Regions from separate parts of the Roseibium alexandrii DFL-11 genome, predicted to be linked through region 1. Evidence: riboswitches for the same ligand, from Rfam matches in the RefSeq annotation. Region 1 holds a riboswitch; each other region holds the start of a gene.
What was found. A riboswitch is a leader RNA that binds a small molecule or an ion and turns the genes downstream of it on or off. The one in region 1 is predicted to bind S-adenosylmethionine.
Positions count from the first base shown of each region.

Region 2: linked by a shared signal. The riboswitch ahead of SADFL11_RS11935 (O-succinylhomoserine sulfhydrylase) and the one ahead of SADFL11_RS13590 (hypothetical protein) in region 1 are both predicted to bind S-adenosylmethionine.
Region 3: linked by a shared signal. The riboswitch ahead of SADFL11_RS03435 (homoserine O-succinyltransferase) and the one ahead of SADFL11_RS13590 (hypothetical protein) in region 1 are both predicted to bind S-adenosylmethionine.

Region 1 is NZ_CM011002.1:2,936,476-2,943,581, forward strand. Features, by position in the region: gene SADFL11_RS13575 (efflux RND transporter periplasmic adaptor subunit) at 1-890, shown strand, start outside; gene SADFL11_RS13580 (ABC transporter permease) at 887-2,125, shown strand; gene SADFL11_RS13585 (ABC transporter ATP-binding protein) at 2,127-2,840, shown strand; SAM-I-IV-variant riboswitch at 2,901-3,024, shown strand; gene SADFL11_RS13590 (hypothetical protein) at 3,065-3,361, shown strand; gene SADFL11_RS13595 (acyl-CoA thioesterase) at 3,362-3,718, opposite strand; gene SADFL11_RS13600 (hypothetical protein) at 3,949-4,167, opposite strand; gene SADFL11_RS13605 (group III truncated hemoglobin) at 4,180-4,653, opposite strand; gene SADFL11_RS13610 (RrF2 family transcriptional regulator) at 4,750-5,160, shown strand; gene SADFL11_RS13615 (Crp/Fnr family transcriptional regulator) at 5,177-5,866, opposite strand; gene SADFL11_RS13620 (ChbG/HpnK family deacetylase) at 6,073-6,870, opposite strand; gene SADFL11_RS13625 (ArnT family glycosyltransferase) at 6,973-7,106, opposite strand, start outside.
Region 2 is NZ_CM011002.1:2,565,774-2,572,879, forward strand. Features, by position in the region: gene SADFL11_RS11915 (CDP-alcohol phosphatidyltransferase family protein) at 5-616, shown strand; gene SADFL11_RS11920 (LysR family transcriptional regulator) at 649-1,506, opposite strand; gene SADFL11_RS11925 (LysE family translocator) at 1,620-2,231, shown strand; gene SADFL11_RS11930 (ArsR/SmtB family transcription factor) at 2,241-2,558, opposite strand; gene SADFL11_RS11935 (O-succinylhomoserine sulfhydrylase) at 2,682-3,881, opposite strand; SAM riboswitch at 3,925-4,004, opposite strand; gene SADFL11_RS11940 (2'-deoxycytidine 5'-triphosphate deaminase) at 4,131-5,267, shown strand; gene SADFL11_RS11945 (IMPACT family protein) at 5,275-5,841, shown strand; gene SADFL11_RS11950 (glycoside hydrolase family 3 N-terminal domain-containing protein) at 5,988-7,106, shown strand, end outside.
Region 3 is NZ_CM011002.1:722,371-729,476, forward strand. Features, by position in the region: gene SADFL11_RS03430 (HIT family protein) at 1-299, opposite strand, end outside; gene SADFL11_RS03435 (homoserine O-succinyltransferase) at 404-1,321, opposite strand; SAM-I-IV-variant riboswitch at 1,356-1,475, opposite strand; gene SADFL11_RS03440 (GNAT family N-acetyltransferase) at 1,584-2,909, opposite strand; gene SADFL11_RS03445 (glycerophosphodiester phosphodiesterase family protein) at 3,008-3,769, opposite strand; gene SADFL11_RS03450 (RidA family protein) at 3,822-4,289, opposite strand; gene SADFL11_RS03455 (cell envelope integrity EipB family protein) at 4,550-5,431, shown strand; gene SADFL11_RS03460 (DNA polymerase IV) at 5,436-6,734, opposite strand; gene SADFL11_RS03465 (hypothetical protein) at 6,763-7,106, opposite strand, start outside.

The sequences.
Region 1 (7,106 bases):
TTGTCTATGCGACGGCCGTGGTCGAACCGGTCAATTGGGCGAAGGTCACGTCCATTCTGCGGGAACGCATCGTGTCTTTATGCGGCTGTGAGGGCATGGTCGTGCAAAAGGGCGATCAGCTGGCCGAACTCGACAGCGGCGATGCGCGGGCAGCGCTTGCCGAACTGGAAGCCCGGCAATCCCTTGCGAAATCTGAGAGTGAGCGGGCCCTGCAGTTGCTGGAGCGCCGGGTCATCAGCCAGCATCTTTATGACCGCGCGCAGAGCGAGCTTATCCAGGTCAATGCCGTCATAGCTGCGCAAACAGAACGCCTGCGGGACTATAGGATCGTCGCGCCGATGGACGGCGTCGTTTTACGGCAGGACGGGTCTGTCGGCGAGGTCGCAGAAACCGGAGACATTCTGTTCTGGATCGGCCAGCCCAAACCACTGCAACTTGTCGCGGAAGTGAATGAGGAGGACATTCCAAAAGTCGCTGCGCGCCAAACAGCGCTGGTTCGGGCGGACGCATTTCCGGGGCAAGACCTTACCGCTACCGTTTCGCGGATCACGCCCAAGGGCGATCCTGTGCTGAAGAATTACCGCGTCTATCTGGATCTTCCAAAGGACACGCCGCTTCACATCGGCATGACAACAGAAATCAACATAGTCACCCTTGAAAAGCCGGAAACGGTGTTGGTACCGGTGGCAGCTCTCGATGGTCAGCGGCTTCAGACTGTTTCCAGCAGCAATACCGTTGAGACCATCACAGTCGAAACCGGGATTACCGGAAACCGCCATGTCGAAATTCTCGATGGTCTTGCTGACGGAGATACTGTTCTCCTGCCGTTTCGCGACGATCTCTCCGATGGCCAGAAGGTGGAGCCGGTGGCCGAGGGCACACCAGAATGATCCTTCAGTTCCGCATCGCGGCGACCCATGTGCGCAACAGGCTCCGGCAAACAGTGGTCTCCACGCTTGGTGTCGCACTGGGCGTCGGGTTTTCCATTGCCATGGCCGCCCTTATGGAGGGGTCTCAACGTGACTTCATGGCAACCTTGATCGACGCCATTCCGCACGTGGAGATCAAGGACGATAAGCGCACGCCAACGGCCCAACCGGCCAGCACTGTTTATGATGCTGTTGCCTTTCGCGGTTTGCGGCCGTTGGAAGATTTGCGTGGGATCCGCAATCCAACGGAAGCTTTAGCGTCGCTGCGGGATTGGGTCGATGGCGACATCGCGCAGCGCCTGACGGGCCAGGCTGTGCTGCGCTACAGCGGTCAAGACATTGGCATGACGCTGATTGGTGTCCGCCCAAAGCAAGAGCTTCTCGTTTCCAACATTGGTGAGGATATCCGGAAGGGGGATTTTGAGGACCTCGGCACAACCTCCAACGGATTGGTTCTTGGCGACAAGGCGGCCGAACGGCTTGGTGCCGATCTTGGAGACACGGTCACGTTGACCTCAGCAAACGGGGTCGCGAAACGGTTCAAGATTGTCGGCCTGTTCCATACCGGGATCACCACTAGCGACGAAAGCCTCGCCTATGCGCCTCTCAAAGCCGTCCAGATCCTTCTGGAAAAACCCGACATCATCAACGCCATCACGATCCGGCTGAGGAACATTGATGTGGCCGTCGCCATTGCCGCACGGGCTGAACGGCAGTTAGGCTACAAGGCGATTTCCTGGGAAGAGGCCAATGAGGGTCTGATGGAGGCTTTCTTTGTCCGCAACGTGATCATGTTTACCGCTGTCGGCGGCATTCTTCTGGTCGCCGGATTCGGGATCTACAACATCATTTCAACGATCGTGCACGAAAAGGCCCGGGACATTGCCATCTTGAAATCGCTGGGGTTTCCGGAACCCGACATCCAGCAGATCTTCGTTATGGAGGGTTTGGTGATCGGTGTACTCGGAGCACTTGTCGGGTCAGCACTCGGATTTGGATTGTCGACTTACTTGGCAACAATCAAATTTGAGGTCACCACCGACATCGAAATGACCCGTCTGCCGATATACTTTTCTCATGTGCATTACGTGATCGCCAGTGGCTTGGCGCTTCTGTCAGCGGGCATTGCCGGTTTTGTACCGGCCAGAAAGGCCGCCGCGCTCAATCCTGTCGACATCATCCGGGGCGCAACCTGACATGAGCATTGCCCCAATCCACGGCACCCCTGCCCCACTTTTGGAAACGCGAGGCTTAACCCGCATTCTTCCAGCCATAGTTCCGGTCACCCTTGTAGAGGACATCTCGTTTTCGATCGGCACATCGGAGTTCGTCGCAATCACCGGCCCATCCGGCTCCGGAAAATCGTCCCTCTTGTATCTGCTTGGACTTCTGGATCGGCCGACGGAGGGCGAAGTCCTGATTGGCGGCCGCAAGACGCACGATTTATCGAAGTCCGAAACGGCCCATTTGCGGCTGGAAAAGATCGGCTTTGTCTTCCAGTTTCACTTTCTCTTGCCGGAATTCACCGCTCTGGAGAACGTGATGATTCCGATGCAAAAACTCGGCGCATTGGCTGCAACTGAGCAAAAAGACCGCGCGGCGGGTCTCTTGGAAGACCTCGGTCTGGAGGACTTTTTGAGCCGGCAACCTGCCCAATTGTCCGGCGGGCAGCGTCAACGCGTCGCCGTTGCACGAGCCCTTGCCAATGCACCGGACCTGATCCTTGCGGACGAGCCGACCGGCAGCCTCGATTCTGTCGCCACAGAACAGGTCTTTACTGCGCTCCAGTCGATCGTCGATCAGCAAAAAACCACAGTGATAGCCGTGACGCACGACATGGATATTGCCGGTCGTATGCAGCGGCGCATTCATCTGGTCGATGGAAAAATCGACTATGACCGCGATCAATAACATTTGGAATCCTTCGGTTCTTGGATGACTTGCCAAAAAACGGAACTCATGGCATAAGCCCGCCATCATCAAGAGAAGGGCTGGCGCCCTCGCCAACCTGCCGACCGGGCAAGGTGGTTTCCGCAACAGGGATGCGGCCGTCCAGACACTCAAAAGTGGCTGCGCGGCAACGAAGCGGTAGTTTTCATGCGCCAGTCCTCCTCGGGTAACCGATGGAGGATTTTTTGTTTCAAGATGCGCTGGCCGGACAAGCGGCCGAGTTGATCAGATACCAGGACGCCGAAGCGGCCGACCAAACAGCGGCCGAGATCTGGCAATCAACGGCGGAAGATTGTGTGCTGGCCCGCATGAAGACCATCCGGGTGTATGGCGGACTGCCACGCCACAAACGCCGGTTGACCCAGCATGAGCGGGTTGACCGCTTACAAGCACTGTTGCGCCTTTGGGCCAATGGCTGCATTTGTGCCGTCGATGAGGAGCTGTTTGCGGACCTGCTGGCGCGCAGATCCTTGCGCGCCTGATTACTGCGGAGCCGGAATGTCCTTGGGGACTGGACGCGGCTTGCCTTGGTCATCAACGGCGACCATCGTGAAAATCGCTTCGGTGACTTTTTCCCGGCCGCCGAAACGGTGCCGCAGAGCCCAAGCCTCCAGTTTAATCTCCATGGAGCTAGTCCCGACGCGGCCAACACTTGTGTAAACACACAAGACGTCTCCGACATGGACTGGGCGGATGAATTTCATCTTGTCGACGGCGATCGTGACAACACGGCCCTGCGCTCTTTGCCCCGCGGCAATCCCCCCGGCGAGATCCATCTGAGACAGCACCCACCCGCCAAAGATATCGCCAGATGCATTGGTGTCGGCGGGCATCGCCATTGTCCGGAGGGTCAATTCCTCTTGCGGTGTTTCTTCACTCAAAGCGGTCGCTCCAGTTTCGTGTTTTACCGAATCTAGCCCAACCGCTTCAAAACACAACGCTATCAATCAGATAATCAGCATCAGAATGACCATGATCCAGAGCGGCATTGGCGCTGCAATCCAGATCAAGAGGATGGGTAAGCCACGATGTGCCCATTTTGAATTGAACATTGGTGTCTCCTGTCAACTCAGAACATAGGGATTTCATAATAGGTCAGTGCAGCCAAAGCGGTCATTCCGACCGCAAAGGCGAGTTTGGCGCTGCCAATCAGCGTGCGCCCCGCCACGTCGAGACGCGGCAGCGGCATGGATCTGGAATCCAGGTACATCGACACCATCATTCCGATGAAGACCGTGAACCACAGAACAACCAGACCTTCGGCCACCAATACGATTGCCGGTAACATGAGCCCCTCCTATCAGGCTTGTTCAGTAAAGAGTTCCGCCGGCGGTGTACTGCCGGCAAAACCGAACGTTGCGAGCCACAGGCTCTGAGCAATCCGTTCGGCAATGGCGATGATCTCTTCGGCAACGTCCGGAACAAAAATCTCGCGTGCAACCGGCCGGAATACGTCAAGCCAGTCGCCGTAATCCGAGCTGACCACTTCCTTTAGCTTCAGATGTTCGGGAACCGGCTTGCCTTTGTACGTCCCGTTCTTCAGAAGAACGGACTGCCAAAAGCGTTCCATTTTCTCAAGGTGCTCCGGCCACCGCCCTCCGAGGCGCTTTTCAAAGATCTCGCCGAGATGGGGTTGCTGGCGCAAAGTCTCATAGAATGAGTGCACAAGGATCCGGATCGTCTCGGGAGTAACCTCGGCGTACTGCACCCCGCAAGCCCCGTCTGAGCGGAAGACAGCGCCACTTGTTTTCAGCAGTGATTGTTTGATTTGCATCGCAGCCTCATAACATTCATTTGAAATACATCTTTTAAATCGCACAAGCTTGCGCTAAAATCAACATATAATATGAATGTTTTGGAAGTTCTGGAAATGCGCCTGAGTCAAGCCAGTGATTTTGCCTTGAGACTCCTGATGGCAATCAGCCAATCAGATGCCCCGCAGACAGTGGACAAGTTGACCGCGCAACTTGGCCTGGCGAAATCCCATGTCATGAAAATCGTGGCTCAGCTTGCCAAGGCCGGCTACCTGGAAACGACCCGCGGCCGGGGCGGTGGTATTCGCATTGCCAAAGAGGCAGATGACATCCGAATTGGCGATGTGGTGCGGCTGATTGAGCCTGATCTCGGCGTGGTAGCGTGCCTCAAGGATGAACCAGCCAGCTGCCCGTTCTTGCCCCGATGCGCACTCAAGGGGGCAATGGCAAGGGCGACAGAAGCGTTTCTCGACAGTCTGAATGAACAGACGCTCGGCTCGATCCTGGCCGGCACACAGAAGATATGAAAACTTGGTGCCGTGCTTAAAGCGTTGACGCTTGTTCCAGGAAGTCCACCTGTTCCAAGCAGTAATAGCCGGAGATCCGGCTGATCGTTCCAGAGCGCTTCCAATCGTTCAGGACCCGACTGACATTCTCACGGGCAGCTCCGGCCATGTTGGCAATATCCGCCTGACTCAGCTTGTAGTGAATCAGGACGCGGCCATCATCGAGAGGCTTGCCGAATGTTTCGGCCAGCTGCAGCAATGTCTGCGCAACGCGTCCGGGGAGCGGCAGGAAAGAGCGCGCTGCCAGGACGTCATTGGCATGGCGCAAACGTTTCCCGACGATCGACAACATGTGGCGGTACACGGCAGGATTTTCATCAGCGAACCGCTCAAAGGCGGATTTTTCAATAAATGCCAGTTGCGCCTCTTTCAGCACACTGACCGTAGCAGACCGGGGGCGGCCATCCAGCAGGGCGAGCTCACCGACCAGATCGCCCGGCCCGAGAACCGCAAGCAACTGCTCATCCCCATCAACTGACAGGATCGACACCTTCAAAGAGCCTTCCAGAACGGCATAACAGCCGTTTCCAGGGTCCCCGTTCTCAAAAAGAGTGGCATTGGCCGCCATTTTTATTGGGCGGGCAAGTTTTGACAACCCAAGTGCCAGTTCCGAATCAAGCCCTTGTAAAGAAAAGCTGTTTTTCAGAAAATCATCGATCTTTGCCACACCTGCCCCCTGCAGACATTGCCGTCAAACCGGCCAAATTCGAAATACGCGCATTGTTGTGATGTGCATCACGTGCCCATGCGCAAACTACCCCTATATTGAAAAACATGGAAGCGGGGTTGCCCCTCCCCCTCTTCCGGACCTCCACGAAAAACGGCTCTGTTCCCCCCAGAGCCGTTTTTTCGTTTGGCTTGCTGTCCGAGCCCTCAATTCAGGAAAACATCTTTTTTTTCCAGCGTGTGAAAGAAACGGTCACTCGCCAGGACATCATACTGACACTCCCGGATCGCGATCTTGGCTTTGGGTTCCTCGCGGCGCAGCCGGTCATCAGCTTTTCCTGGAATAGCGGCTACAAAGCTCATGTCTGCCATCCCGTCAAAATGATTGTGCAGAAGACGGTGCAATTCTTCCCTGTCACTGACCTCAGGCAGCGGATCTGCTTTCGGCAAGAACTTCAGATCGTATGGCTTCGCCAAGCGTTGAAGCCGAAGTGTTTTAAGGCCCGACCGCACCGGAGAAATGATAAGCGGCGGTGTATCAAATCCCGCGTGTCCAATTGCCTTGAAGACTGTTCGGGCCACACTGCTACGAGCCAGCATCCCGTCTCTAACGGCAACAAAGTCCGGCTGCCGCTTCATCAAGACAGTGTACCGGCCCAGTTGCGCCAGTGTTTCTTCCAAAAGCAGCTCATCGGGTAGAAGTCGCAAAAGCGCCAGTCGGTTCATCTTTGAACGCGAGAACATCCGGTCGCCGTAGGTTTGATGCATACGGCTGCTGACGGGCGATACCCTGTCACCGGTAAAGGCCAGCGTGATCCCGAAGAGTGTGCGTGAACTTGAGGCCTTGACAGTTTCGATCAACGGACGGAACTCCCGAGGCCAGAGCTCTGTCGCAACAAGCGCGCCGAGCGCACTTATACGCCCCTGCTCGGCGAGATCACGCAGTGCGCGGTCAACCCCGAATGCAAGACCATAGTCCAAGGCTCCAAGCGTTATTCTTTTCATACAGCGCGGCAAAGATACATAAGAAACGACACGCTCCTCCCTGCAAAACTTCGTAGAGTTTTGCAAGTCTTATCGTGACGTCGGTCTCTTATGCAGTCGGCGTTACTTGGTCTCCAGCGGATCAAGAGCAGCCGTTTTCCGGCCTGAGAGCTTGTACACCACAAGCTCTTCCAACGGCACACCCTTCACCAATCTCTCCAAAACCGCGACCTGCTCTACGGCGTCAAACCGAGCCT
Region 2 (7,106 bases), 370 kb from region 1:
CTTCATGTTTGATGCCCGCCTTCGACCAATGATCGATCCTCCCTTGAATGCAATCGGGGTGCGGCTGGCAAATGCCGGCATCAGCGCCAATATGGTGACAGTGTCCGGTTTTTGCCTGGGGTGTCTGGCTGCCGTTTCAATTGCTTTTGGATATTTCCTGGCCGGCTTTGCTCTGATCGCTCTCAATCGGCTATTTGACGGATTGGACGGTGCGGTTGCGCGCGCCAGCCAGAAAACGGATCTTGGCGGCTATCTGGACATCACGCTCGACTTCTTTTTCTACGGCGCGATTCCACTCGCCTTTGCGATCCAGGCTCCAGAGACCAATGCGCTGCCCGCAGCGGCTCTGCTTGCAAGTTTTTATGCCAATGGCTCGGCGTTTCTCGCCTTTGCCATCATGGCGGAAAAACGTAACCTTTCGACCAGCCACCAGGGGGCCAAGTCTCTCTACTACATCGGCGGCCTCGCGGAAGGCACCGAAACGATCGGCCTCTTTTTGCTGATGGCGCTGCTGCCAGCCTGGTTCCCTGTCCTTGCCTGGGTTTTTGCCTGCGTTTGCCTTGTGTCCGCCGGGGCCCGCGTCCTGATCGGTCTCCGCGCCTTGAAGGATCGCTGATCGCTTGGCCATACCCCTCAGGGCCATGCCATTCAGGGCCCGGTGCTCTCGCAGAATTGCCAGAATGTTTGCGCAGCGCGAGACCGCGAAGCCTTGTCGATCCGAGCCAAGATAATCGACCTTGGCGCAGTCGGGGTGAGCGGCAGGACTTTCACGCCAGCCGGCTCAGACGGAAGAGCCAGTTTTGCAATGATCGACACTCCAAGGCCTGCGTTGACCAGTGCCAGGATCGAATTCACCTGCAATATGGTGTGCGCCACCTTCGGCGTCTGTCCGGCTGCCGCGAACCACTTTTCGACCAACGGCGCACTCCCGCCTTTGGTCAGGATAAAGGGATCGCGGCAAAGATCCTCTGCCCGCACCGTTGACCGTACCGCCAACGGATGATCGTCCTGAACCAAGGCAACCAATTCGTCCGACACGAGCGGGAAAATGTCCAGGTCCTCCTTATGCGGATCCGCCAGTATCGCCGCATCCACACCGCCACTGCGCAAGACCGTTTCAAGATCTGCGTCCGGGAATTCAAGGATCTCAACGTCAATACAAGGAAACTTCCGGCCAAACGCCCCAAGTAGCCGTGGGAGAATATGAAAGGAGGCGGACGATCCAAAAGACCCGAGACGGACGGTCCCGATCTTGTCCCGCCGGACATCCTGCAAATGGCGGAGTGCCTTGTCTTGCAGAAGATCGGCCTGACGGGCAAATACCGCCAACGCTTGCCCTTCTTCGGTCAACCCGAGCGGCCGGGCCCCGCGAATGAGCAAATCCAATCCAAACCGTTTTTCCAGCTGGGCAATGCCCTTGCTAACAGCCGGTTGAGATATGCCCAGGGCCCTTGCAGCCTCCGAAACACTTCCCGTTTCCCCGATGATCCGAAGAGCCCGGACCATTGCGAGAGGAAGATCCTGAGAATCTGACGGCAAAATATAACCTCAAGTTATTTTCTTATACCAATATATATCTCTATTCGACCTTCCAGCACAATTCTCGTCTGGACAACATCATGCCCCTTGAAAACTGGCTCGCCTTCGTCGCCGCCTCTCTCATCCTGACCATGACACCTGGCCCCAGTATTCTATTGGGTATGGTTCATGCCTTGCGCTTCGGGACAAAACGCACGCTCTACACGGCCTTGGGAGACATTTCCGCCAACATGATCCAGATGCTGCTGGTCGCAGCGGGCCTTGGCATCGTCATTGCTAATTCAGCTGTCGGATTTCAGGCGATCAAATGGACAGGCGTTGGCGTGCTAATTTACATGGCAGTAAAAATGTGGCGGTCAGCGCCAACTCTAATAGACGCAGCGGCGCCGGATCGATCGTCACACCCGGCGCGGCTTTATGCGAGCGGCTTTGCGGTTGCGTTCGGCAACCCGAAGGCTCTGGTCTTTTTCACCGCCTTCTTTCCGCAATTCATTGACCCTGCGGCGCCGGTTCTGCCTCAGTTGTCCATCATGTGCCCGACCATGGCTGCACTCGATTTCGCCTTTGTGATGCTTTATGCGGCCGGAGCCAAACAGTGTCTCGGTTTCTTGAGACAACACCCAAGACTCCTGAACCGGACCGCAGGCGGCACTTTGCTGACGGCGGCCGGAATTCTGACGTCCACGCGTTAGACCATAATGTCAGGGGCTGGTCTCTTCAGCAATCAGCGGCAACAATCCGGGAAATCGAGTGTCGATTTCTTCCCTGCGTAATGCGGTGGTTCTGGAATTGCCCCGATCAACTTGCCGGATCAGTCCGGCTTCGCGCAGCACGCGAAAATGGTGTGTGACAGTGGCCTTGCTGACCGGAAGCTGGAAGGAGGCACAGGTCCGCTCCGTCCCCATGCCCGCCCGGGCCAATTCCCGGATCACCCGGCGCCGATACGGATCCGCCAAGGCGGTCAGGACCTTTCCCAAGTCCAGGTCGACCGGCTCCAACTTACGATCCTTTTCTGCCATGGCATCCTTCATCCATCGCAGCGACAAGGCAAGGCTTGGATCTTACCCATCACTCCTTAGGTACGGTAACCACCATACCTATGGTGCTCTCCATGTCCAATCCTGAGTTCCCGACCCACCCAGTTATATCGCCGCCAGTGCCTTTTCGACGTCTTCCAGAAGATCCTGCGGGTCTTCCAGACCAACAGAAAGGCGTAGCATGCCGTCGGTAATGCCGAGCTCAGCGCGGGCTTCCTCACCAATCGACTGGTGGGTGGTTGTTGCCGGGTGGGTGATCAGGCTTTTGGCATCGCCGAGATTGTTGGAGATCCGGATCAGGTCCAACGCATTCACGAACCGGAATGCAGCCTCCTTGCCGCCCTCGATTTCAAGCGCCACCATCGTGGCACCACCGCGCATCTGGCGCTTGGCAATCTCGGCCTGCGGGTGATCGTCCCGCCCCGGGTAAATCAGTCGTTTCACCTTGGACTGACCTGCCAGGAAGTCCGCAATCTGGCCGGCGCTGTTCGTCTGCTGCGCCACACGCAGCGGCAATGTCTCAAGCCCCTTCAAGAGCACCCAGGCACTGAACGGGCTCATGTGCGGGCCGGTGTGCTTGACAAAAGGCATCACCTTTTCGGTGATCCACTCTTCATCTGACAACACCACACCACCCAGACAGCGCCCCTGTCCGTCAATGTGTTTGGTGGCGGAATAGATGACCACATCTGCGCCCAAGCTGAGCGGGGACTGGTACATCGGCGTTGCGAACACGTTGTCGACGATCAGGCGGGCACCAACCGACTTTGCAATTTCCGCAACCGCGGCAATGTCAATGACTTCCAGCGTCGGGTTAGTCGGGCTTTCCAGAAACAGAGCCTTGGTGTTCGGCTTGACGGCTGCTTTCCACTGATCAATGTCCGTCCCATCGATGAGTGTGCTCTCAACACCAAAGCGCGGCAACAGGGTCTCGCAGATGTACCGGCACGAGCCGAAAAGGGCCTTCGCCGCAACCACATGATCCCCGGCTTTAACCGACGCCATCAGGGCGAGGTTGACCGCGGCCATACCGCTGGCGGTTGCCCGCGCTGCTTCTGCGCCTTCCAGCATCTTGATGCGATCTTCGAACATCGCGACGGTTGGGTTGGCATACCGCGAATAGACAAATCCAGGATCTTCACCATTGAACCGCGCTTCGGCTGCTTCCGCGCTGTCGTAAACGAAACCCTGTGTCAGAAACATTGCCTCGGACGTCTCGCCGAACGGTGAGCGGGTGGTGCCGCCATGAACGAGCGCGGTTGCAGGGCGCCAGTTGGTTCCGGCGGTGTTCTTGGTGTCAGTCATGTCGATGTTCGCTCCAAACGAAAAAACCCCAGCCTTAAGACCGGGGTTTGCACCTCCGGCCTTTTTAGCGACTTGTTTAACGTGGCTGCAAGCCGGCCGGCCCAAATCACCACGAGGTGGCTTTCACTTAAGCGAAAATGGGCTTTCGGTCAATCTACCTCGCCGTTTTCCTGAGTTTGACCAGAAAGAGAGTTGGCGGGACCAGCCGCATCCTTTAAGGACGTTAGACGACGATTGCAGGATGAATTGATGAACGTATCAGCGGACCAAACCACCACAGGCAGCGCATTGATCGCAGCGAGCGGAATTTTGCCCGAGCGCGTCATTCAGGCGATGTTCGCAGCGCAGGAAATTTCCGCCGCACAGCCCCCTGTCAAAGGCCAAATTCAGCCTGCAAGCCTCGATCTGCGCCTTGGAACCTTTGCTTACCGGGTGCGGGCAAGTTTTCTGCCAGGTCCGGACATCAAGGTGGCGGACCGTCTGGAGCAGTTGAAACTGCACACCATCGATCTTCAGGACGGGGCTGTTCTGGAAACGGGGTGCGTCTACATTGTTCCGTTACAGGAAAGCCTGGCGCTGCGGCCCGACATTTCGGCAACAGCGAACCCGAAAAGTTCCACTGGGCGTCTTGATGTTTTCACCCGCGTGATCACTGACAATGGCCAGGCATTCGACACCATACCTGCGGGCTACACCGGGCCGCTTTATGCGGAAATTTCGCCGCTCACCTTTCCGATCCTGGTGCGTTCCGGCTCACGCCTCAGCCAGGTCCGGTTCCGGCGGGGGCAATCGCTGATCCCGGACGCTGATCTTCAAGGCATCCACAAATCAGAAACCCTGATGAGCGGTGGCAATGAACGGATCGGCGGCGGCGTGCAGCTGTCCATTGATCTGGAGGGCGAGGGTCCGGGCAGCCTGATCGGTTACCGCGCCAAGCACCATTCCGGGCTGATTGATGTTGATCTGGTCGGCGCGCAAGACCCGCTTGATTTCTGGGAACCGATCTACCGCCGTCACAACGCTGAACTGATCCTTGATCCAGACGCTTTCTATATACTCGTCAGCCAGGAGGCCGTCCACGTCCCGCCGGATTATGCCGCAGAAATGGTGCCGTTCGATCCACTGGTCGGTGAATTCCGGGTGCATTATGCCGGTTTCTTCGATCCCGGCTTCGGCCATGTGGGCGCCGGTGGTGTCGGATCACGCGCGGTTCTGGAGGTCCGGTCGCACGACGTGCCCTTTATCGTGGAGCATGGCCAGACCATTGGCCGTCTTGTCTATGAGCACATGGCCGAGCGCCCCGCGACACTTTATGGCGAGGGCATCGGCTCCAACTATCAGGGCCAGGCTTTGAAGCTCTCGAAGCATTTCAAGGCATCCGCCTGAACCCTTAATGTCCTTGAAAACCATTACCCGCGAATATGAAGGCTTTTTGGAGGACCGGAAGTCCAGGTTTATGGCCTTTCTGGTGCCCATTGAGCAGTTCGAGAACCGGCTGGAAGAGCTTCGCAAGGAACACCGCAAAGCCAATCATATCGTGACGGCGCACCGGCGGCTTCTCGATGATGACCGGATCGAGGAAAGCGGCAAGGACGATGGCGAGCCGGCCGGCACGTCCGGAATGCCGACCTTGCGGGTCCTGCAGGGCGCAGACCTGATCAATTGTGCGGTGCTGATCGTAAGGTATTTCGGCGGAACAAAGCTGGGCGGCGGGGGCCTTGCACGCGCCTATTCAGGCGCTGCCCAAGACGCGATTGCGCATGCTGAATTGATGCCGTTCCAGAAACTCTCCCGGAAAAGTGTCAGCGCAAACTTTGCATCGAGTTCCGAGTTGGAACGGAAAATCACTGGCCTCGGACTGGACGTGGTCTCGCGTGACTATACAGAAACCGGTGTCGTCCTGATCGTTGAAGGGCCGGAGGATCTCCTGAATGCCCTTGGCGGCAACGCGGATGATTAGAACTCCAAGCCCACGCCGCAGTCCGCTGCCACGATGACTTTCGCCCGACGATCGATAAGATCGCTTTCTCTCGCCCGCCGCGCTACCTTGGCAAGAACAGGGGATCGGCATCCGTTTTGCGGAGTGGAGTAAAAGGCTTGTTTTCAGTGACGAAACGATCCCTTTCCCTAGCTGCCGTGCTGCTGCTCTTCCCTCTTCTCCTCACGGCACTGTGGATTGCGCTCTTTCAAGCCGGACCTAATCGGCACATTTCCGGTGGGCCAGAAGCCAGCGCATTGGAGCGGAAAGTCGGTCAACTCATCATGGTTGGTTTTAACGGCACCAACCCGAAGGATCCGGGTGTCATGGCCGTCAGCGGCCAACTCGCAAGCGGCCGGATCGGCGGTGTTATGCTGCTTGGCCGCAACATTCAAACGCCGGACCAGCTGACCACATTGACCCACCACCTTGCTGATCAAAATTCCGGATCTTCTGTGTTGATCGCCGTTGATCAAGAGGGCGGCCAGGTGCAGCGCCTGGCGCCTCTTGGCGATCCCATGACCTGGAGCGCGGCGAAGGATCTTCCGGCTGCCACAGGCAATTGTGCGCCGCGGAAGGTCCGCGCCTATTATGCCCGCAGAGCCGCCCAGCTTGGTGCCTACAATATCAACGTCAATTTCGGTCCCGTTGTTGATGTGGACATCAACCCGGGCAATCCGATTATTGGCAAGAAAAAGCGAAGTTTTTCCGCTGACCCGACTACCGTTACCAATTGTGCTGCGGGTTTCATCGCGGCCCATCAGGCCGCTGGAATTGCAACAGCGCTGAAGCACTTTCCAGGACACGGATCTTCAACGACGGACAGCCACACCAGTTTGCCGGTGATCAGTCAGTCATGGCGCGAGCGCGAACTGGAGCCTTATCGCGTTCTCAAGCGGCAGGACCGCGTGGACATGGTGATGATGGGCCACCTGGTTCACCCGCGTTTTTCCGACACGCCAGAAACACCAGCCTCTCTTTCGAAAAAGGGGATCGCGGAGGCCAGAGCCCTCGCCGGCAAGGATGTTGTCATCATCACGGACGATCTGGAGATGGATGCGGTCGCCGGCAGGTATTCGATCGAGGAAGCAGCGGTGCAAGCGATCGCAGCCGGAAATGACGTTGTGCTCTTTTCCAGTTTTGAGCGGACCGACCCTGAGCTCGGTGACCGGGTCAACGCTGCCATTATGTCCGCCGTTACCGACGGCCGGATCAGTGAAACACAGGTTGATCAGGCTGCTGCGCGG
Region 3 (7,106 bases), 2.2 Mb from region 1:
ACCTGGCCACCGGCTGGTTCAGAAAACTGCTGAATTGTGGTGCCGTCCGCCCCAAATGCCTTGATAACGGCATGAGCCATCTTCTGGACCGTGGCCATCACAGCGTTCAGATCCTCTTGCGCAATGTCCAGAATATTCCGGGACGGAGCCTTCGGAATGACGAGCACATGTCCGTCTCCGCGCGGCATGATGTCCATGATCACGACCGTCTTGTCGTCTTCATAGACCTTGTGGCTCGGCAGTTCTCCGCGCATGATTTTGGCAAAGATGTTCTGGTCATCATAGGCTGGCGTTTCGATCGGCATGCGTACCTCTAAAAGGAAAAATCTTCGAATGTCGTTGGCCACAGTACTCTGCCAGGCGGTTTAACAACAAGGGTTGAGAACGCCTGGCAATGTCCGGATTAATGCCCGATATCGTTCAGATCAAACGGTGTGGACTGATACATTTCATTGATCCAGTTGCCGAACAGGAGATGCGCGTGGGCACGCCAGCGATTTACGGGCTGCCGGGTGGCATCATCGTCCGGAAAGTAGTTCTGTGGCCGGAGCGGCGTGTCAGATACCTGGCTGTCCCGCTCGAATTCATCTGCTAGAGACGTGGTATCATACTCAATGTGGTTGAACATGTGCAGGCAGCGATGCTCCGGGTCGTCCAGAAGGCACATACCTGTCTCGTCATCTTCCGCAAGCACCATCAGATTGCTGCCGTCCGGGATGTCGACCTTTCGGGTTTCCGTCCAGCGTGAGACTGGCAAACAGAAATCATCGGAAAACCCTCGGAGATACGGCGAGGCCGGTGCGAGTGTACGTTGCCGGTAGACGCCCGTTGCCTTGTCGTCCCGCGCATATTTAGGCATGCCATGAAAGTGATAAGTGGCCGCTTGAGCGGCCCAGCAGATGGTCAGCGTGCGATGAACATGTGTCTGGGTCCAATCCAGCACATCGCGCATTTCCTGCCAGTATCCGACATCTTCAAACGGTAGCTTCTCGACCGGGGCGCCGGTGATGATGAACCCATCGAACTTCTCGTTCCGGACTTCTTCCCAGGGCCGATAAAACGCTTCCAGATGCTCAGTCGGCGTGTTGCGGGGCACGTGGTTGGTCATGCGCACCAGCGTCAGATCGATCTGAAGTGGGGTGGAACCGAGGAGGCGTGCGAATTGGGTCTCTGTCTTGATCTTGTTCGGCATCAGGTTGAGAAGACCGATGCGCAGCGGGCGGATGTCCTGACGCATGGCATCCGCTTCCTGGATGATCATCACGCCTTCGGATTCCAGAATGGGGCGGCCGGGAAGATCGTTTGGAATTTTTATCGGCATTTGCGCGTCCTGTAACCAGAGACAGATGCCTTTCTTCGATCCGATTCGTTGCCTTTGAACTTAAAGTTCAGGGCCGCATCTTCTGTTCGAAGAACCACCTTGCCCGGATCGGCAGGTTGGCGTGGGGCATCTGTCCCAACTCTTGATGATGGTCTCTAGGTAATGGATTGGACGCGATCGGGCAAGCCCTGTACAGACGAATGCCGATCTTGTGAAAGACGCAAATTGGTGTTGGATCTCAGTCGCGTGGCGAATTGAAGGTTCAGCTGTCTTTCCGGAAGGGGGCATGCTCAGCCAGCGCTTCGTTTTCCCGCTGAACCGCGCGCCGCTCCTGCTCCAGAAAGTCCGCAACTGCGTCGTGAAGGCCCTCATGAGCAATCCAGTGGGCCGAATAGGTCGTTTGCGGCAGATAACCGCGCGCGAGCTTGTGCGCTCCCTGAGCACCGGCTTCGACGCGTTTCAGTCCTTTGGAAATGGCAAAATCGATTGCCTGATAATAACACAGCTCAAAATGCAGAAACGGATGGTGTTCGGTGCAGCCCCAATGGCGACCGAAAAGGGTTTCCGATCCGATGAAGTTGAGGGCTCCGGCCACATACCGGCCGTTGCGTTTTGCCAGAACCAGAAGAATGCGGTCGGCCATCCGTTCACTGATCAGCGAAAAGAAAGCACGATTGAGATAAGGGCGGCCCCACTTGCGGGCGCCCGTATCCATGTAAAATCCGTAAAACGCATCCCAATGGGCCTCGGTCAAATCGCTGCCGGTAACCCATTCGATTTCGAGGCCTTCAGCGCTGAGTGCTTCGCGGCGTTCCTTTTTGATTGCCTTGCGTTTGCGCGAGGCGAGGTCACCAAGAAACTGGTCGAAGGTGTCGTAGCCGTTGTTGTCCCAGTGGAACTGCTGATCCGTGCGCCGCAGATAGCCGAGGTCACCAAGTGACTGCCATTCCGGTTTTGTCAAAAAAGTCGCGTGGACCGAGGAGGCGCCGGTGCGTTGGCAAACCTGTACAAGGCCAGCCGCGAGTGCCTGCAGCCCGGCTTCCCGGTTGATGTCAGGGCTGGTCAGAAACCGGCGGCCTGTAGCCGGAGTAAAAGGGACCGATATCTGGAGTTTTGGATAATAGTCGCCACCAGCCCGGTAGAATGCATCGGCCCAGCCATGATCGAAGACATATTCGCCCTGGGAGTGGCTTTTCAGGTAAGCGGGAACAGCTCCAAGAACCGCGCCGTTACCATCCTCCAGCACCATGTGCCGGGGCATCCAGCCTGTCTGGCGTGTCGCGCAGCCGGACGCCTCCAGTGCTTCCAGAAAGGCGTGAGACAAGAAGGGGTTGAAGTCTGTTTCTTCAGAAAATGAATCAGCTTCAGGGGCTAGGGTGGAAGTGAGATCTTGAGACTCACCAGCGCCCGGTGTGCGTGTCAGCTTTCCACCTTGGCTGAGGAGCCAGCCGGGATTGGCAACCGCATCCCATTTGTCAGCTGGCACATCTGCCAGGGACGACAGAAGTCTAATGGAAAGTGTCGTCTCCGCGTCACCGGCGCCAGGTTTTTGCGGCTGTTCATTGTCCGGTGAAATAGAAGACGTCATGTCAGTATGTCGGCCCGCCATAAAAGGGTTGTTGACAAGAATGTAGAGCCGCTTTGCTGCGCCGCAAGAGGGAATGCCAGTCCAAGAATGTTCGTCCGTTATTGATCCGGATCGAAGCCCTCAAAGACGATTTGATCGGCAAACCGTTTTGCGACTTCCAACTGTCCCGGTGTCCGGACCGTCCAGGCCATGATTGGTGTCTTGAAAACCTTTTTCATCATGCTGGGGCCGGGGCTCGGCAAATCGTTGACGCCATAGGAGATGAAGTGCGGACTTGTGCGTGGAAAGTGGAGCAGATGGCGCAAAATGAAACGGTCCATCCGGCTGTGGCGTGTGTAGTCCGGGCCGGGGCGGGCCGCATCTGCCACAATCCCGCGGAGGACGGAATTGTTGTGCTCCTTTGCCACTGCCAACATGTCCGGATCAAAGGTCTTGATGCAGGCTGGTCCTTTGTAGGCATCGACCTGATCAACAACGCGGCGGACAAAGTCACCTTGCGCATCGCGCCGGAGCAAGGACTTGATTTCGACAACCAGCGGCACGCGGCCATCCACCAGATCAAAAAGATCCTGGAGCAGCCATAAGTGGTCTGTGCCCGTGCGCATTTGCAGTTTGACGAGATCTGCTGAAGACAGCCCGGAAACCGGCCCACTGCCATCTGCGAGACGATCCAGGTCATCGTCGTGAAAGACGAGCGCTTCACCATTACTGGTCTGCTGAACGTCAACTTCAATCCCGTAATCCTTGTCCACAGCCTGCTGGATTGCGGTTGGAGTGTTTTCGATGATGCCGTTGCTGGCATCGTGATACCCCCGGTGCGCGATTGGCCGGGCGAAAATGGCGGCAAGTTCTGGTGACATATTGATTTGTCCGGAATTGGCGGAGCGTTTACGGGGCCCCGCCAGAGCGGAATTAGTCCGCGATCTCGAAAATGGCTTCGATTTCAACTGCGGCGCCAAACGGAAGTGAGGCAGCGCTGACTGCGGAACGTGCATGGCGGCCACTGTCTCCCATAGCCTCAACCAGGAAATCGGACGCACCATTGATCACCTTCGGCTGGTCGGTGAAATCACCCGTTGAGTTCACAAAACCAACGATCTTGACCAGGCGAACCACTTTGTCCAGGTCCCCAGTTGCCGCCTTTGCCTGTGCGAGGAGATTGATGGCACAGAGTTTTGCAGCTTTCTGTCCGTCTTCAACTTCAAGGCCGTCGCCAAGCTTGCCGGTCACGGCGATGGCACCGCTGTCCATCGGCAGCTGGCCGGAAATGAACAGCTGATTGCCGGTCTTGACAAAAGGCACGTAGTTGGCAGCTGGTGCGGCGGCATCTGGAAGTGTGATGCCGAGTTCGGCCAAGCGGGCTTCGGTTTTGCTGGTCATGTGTGTCCCCGATAAAAATGGTTAGTTGCCGGTGTCTTGGCCCAAATTGCAGAAACTGACAAGCTCATTTCCGGCAGATGGGGGCGGTATTTGTTCGCCACCTCGTTACAAAACAAAGTCCAGTTAATGGTTTTGCGCCTGTTTTTGTGACCTACATTATCGGTGGGGCCGGGCATTCCTTGCTGGCAGTCCGGCATGAACCCGAATAAAAGAATAGAAACAAGAAATTTCCGCTCCAAAGGCGGTGACGAGGAAAAGTGATGCGGCGAACCGTTTCAGACCGGGCTTTTGAAACTGCTTTTCTATTTAAGTGCGCTGTGGCGGCCATCGTGGTTGTCACTTTTGGTGCCAGTGAAGCAGCTGCCAAAGTGGCGGGCATACAGCTTGCCCCGCATAGAGCTGTCTATGACATGAAGCTTTCCGATACCGAGCAACAGTCCGGGATTGCAGGTCTCTCCGGACGCATGGTCTATGAGTTTTCAGGCAATGCTTGCGAAGGGTACAGCGTCAATTTCCGGTTTGTCACCGAGTTCCGGGATCTGAGTGGTGGCTCTCAGGTAACAGATCTTCAGACCACGTCGTTCGAGGGCCCGGATGCAGAGAGTTACCAATTTCTGTCCAAGACCTATGTCGATCAGAAACTGGTCGAATCGAGCCGGGGACTGGCGCGGACTGAAACGGGCTTGAAGGCGGTCGAACTGAAAGAACCGGACGAAAAGTCTCTGCAGATCGGCCAAGATGTTCAGTTTCCAACAGAGCACCTGATGAACATCGTAAAGACCGCGCAAGATGGCGGGCATTTCACCGCAAGCGACATTTATGATGGTGCAGAAACAGGAGACAAAGTCTTTGGGACCACTGCCGTCATCGGTGCCAAAGCCGTAGGCATTGTGCCGGAAATTGATGGCGAACGGCAGGACGCCTTGGATGCTGTTGCATCCTGGCCGGTGACCGTTGCTTATTTCGATCCCTCCACGCAGGAAAATTCCGGCGAACAGACACCCGTCTACCAGTTGTCCTTCAGGCTGTTTGAAAACGGTGTGAGCGATAAACTTGTTCTGGATTACGGCGATTTCAAAATTGCCGGAACCATGACGGCGCTGGAACTTCGAGATCTGACCGACAAATCTGACTGCGAGTAATCGTCTACTTGTCTTCGGCGGCTTTGCGTGCCTGTTTCGCGGCATGTGTCAAGCCAAGCTCGACAGCTGAGTTGCCGAACTTGCCGCGCAGTTTGTCGATGGCAAGTTCTGCCTTTTTCTTCCGTCCCGACGTTGCATCGAGAAGGTCCTCTGGATCCGCTTGAGAGGCATCTGAGATGTCGTTGACCCCAATGCCGATCAGACGGAAGCGGCGCCCATCTGTTTCCGCCTCCAAGAGGGCAACCCCTGCATCAAATATCTTGTCCGCCAGCTGCGTCGGGTCGGTCAAATGCCGCGCGCGCGTGATCGTTTTGAACTCAGAGGTTTTGAGTTTGAGTGTGATGCCGCGGCCTGCAAGCTCCGATTTTTTCAGGCGGAAGGACACCTTTTCAGACAAGTCTCGCAAGATCGGTTTCAGGACATGGAAGTCCGATATATCTGTCCTGAAGGTGGTTTCGGTGGAAACGCTTTTCGCGCCGCGCGAAGGGGTCACGTCACGGCTGTCGTCGCCATGGGAGAGGTGCGCCAAGCGCAGCCCGATAGAACCATACCGCCGGGCCAAGGTGTTGGCATCCATGGTTTGGAGTTGGCCGATCGTTCGTATGCCGTCACGGTCCAGTTTCGTTTGGAAGACTTTCCCAACACCCCAAATCTTGCCGACGGGCATTGGTGCAAGGCGCTGTTCCGCTTCTGCTGCACCAATCACGGAAAATCCCCGTGGCTTTTCCAAATCCGAGGCGAGCTTCGCGAGGAATTTGTTGGGCGCAAGGCCGACGCTCGCCGAGATGCCGATATCAGCTTCAATGTCTCGGATGAACTTGGCGAGCGTTTCGGCAGCGCTTGCATGGTGGAGGCGCTCTGTACCGGTGAGGTCAAGAAAGGCCTCGTCGATCGACAAGGGTTCGACCAGCGGAGTCAAGGCTTGCATGCGGCTGCGGATTTCCTTGCCGACCCTTGAGTATTTTTCCATATTCGGCTTGATCACCACGGCCTCGGGACACGCTTCCATGGCCTTGAACATCGGCATGGCGGAGCGAACGCCGGAGATGCGAGCGATATAACAGCAGGTCGACACAACGCCCCGCTGACCGCCGCCGATGATCACGGGCTTGTCCTGGAGTTCCGGATTGTCGCGTTTTTCAACCGAGGCGTAAAACGCATCGCAGTCGATGTGGGCAATCGACAGCATGTCGAGCTCCGGGTGCGCCAAAAGCCTCGGGCTGCCGCAAGACGGACAGCGGCTTACATGCTGCGGGGCGCGTGCGCCGCAATCCCGGCACAGGGCTTTTGGCTCTTCTGTCATAGGCTCGTACCGGGCTTCAAAACCAGCCCTAAAGAATAGACCTGATGAACCGGCTTGTCTCGCGCCAGTCACCGGAGAGTAGGTCGATATGAGGCTCTGGTTCAACCGAGTTCAGGAAGCGTTGATCGGCAATAAACTGGATCTGGACAGAGGCGGGCAGGGACGCTTGTACAGATCGGTGATTGGTCGGACTGTCATCGATGAAAACGACCGGATGGGCTCGTCCGCCGGCGAGGGCGGCAACAGCACCGCCTTTTGGCCCGGAGTTTGTCAGCACCGGATAGGGGATCCCCATACCTCTTAGCAGCGTTTCCCGCACCGGCTTGTTGTGAGAGCCGGGTAGGTTGGTCAACAGAACGATGTCCCACTGAT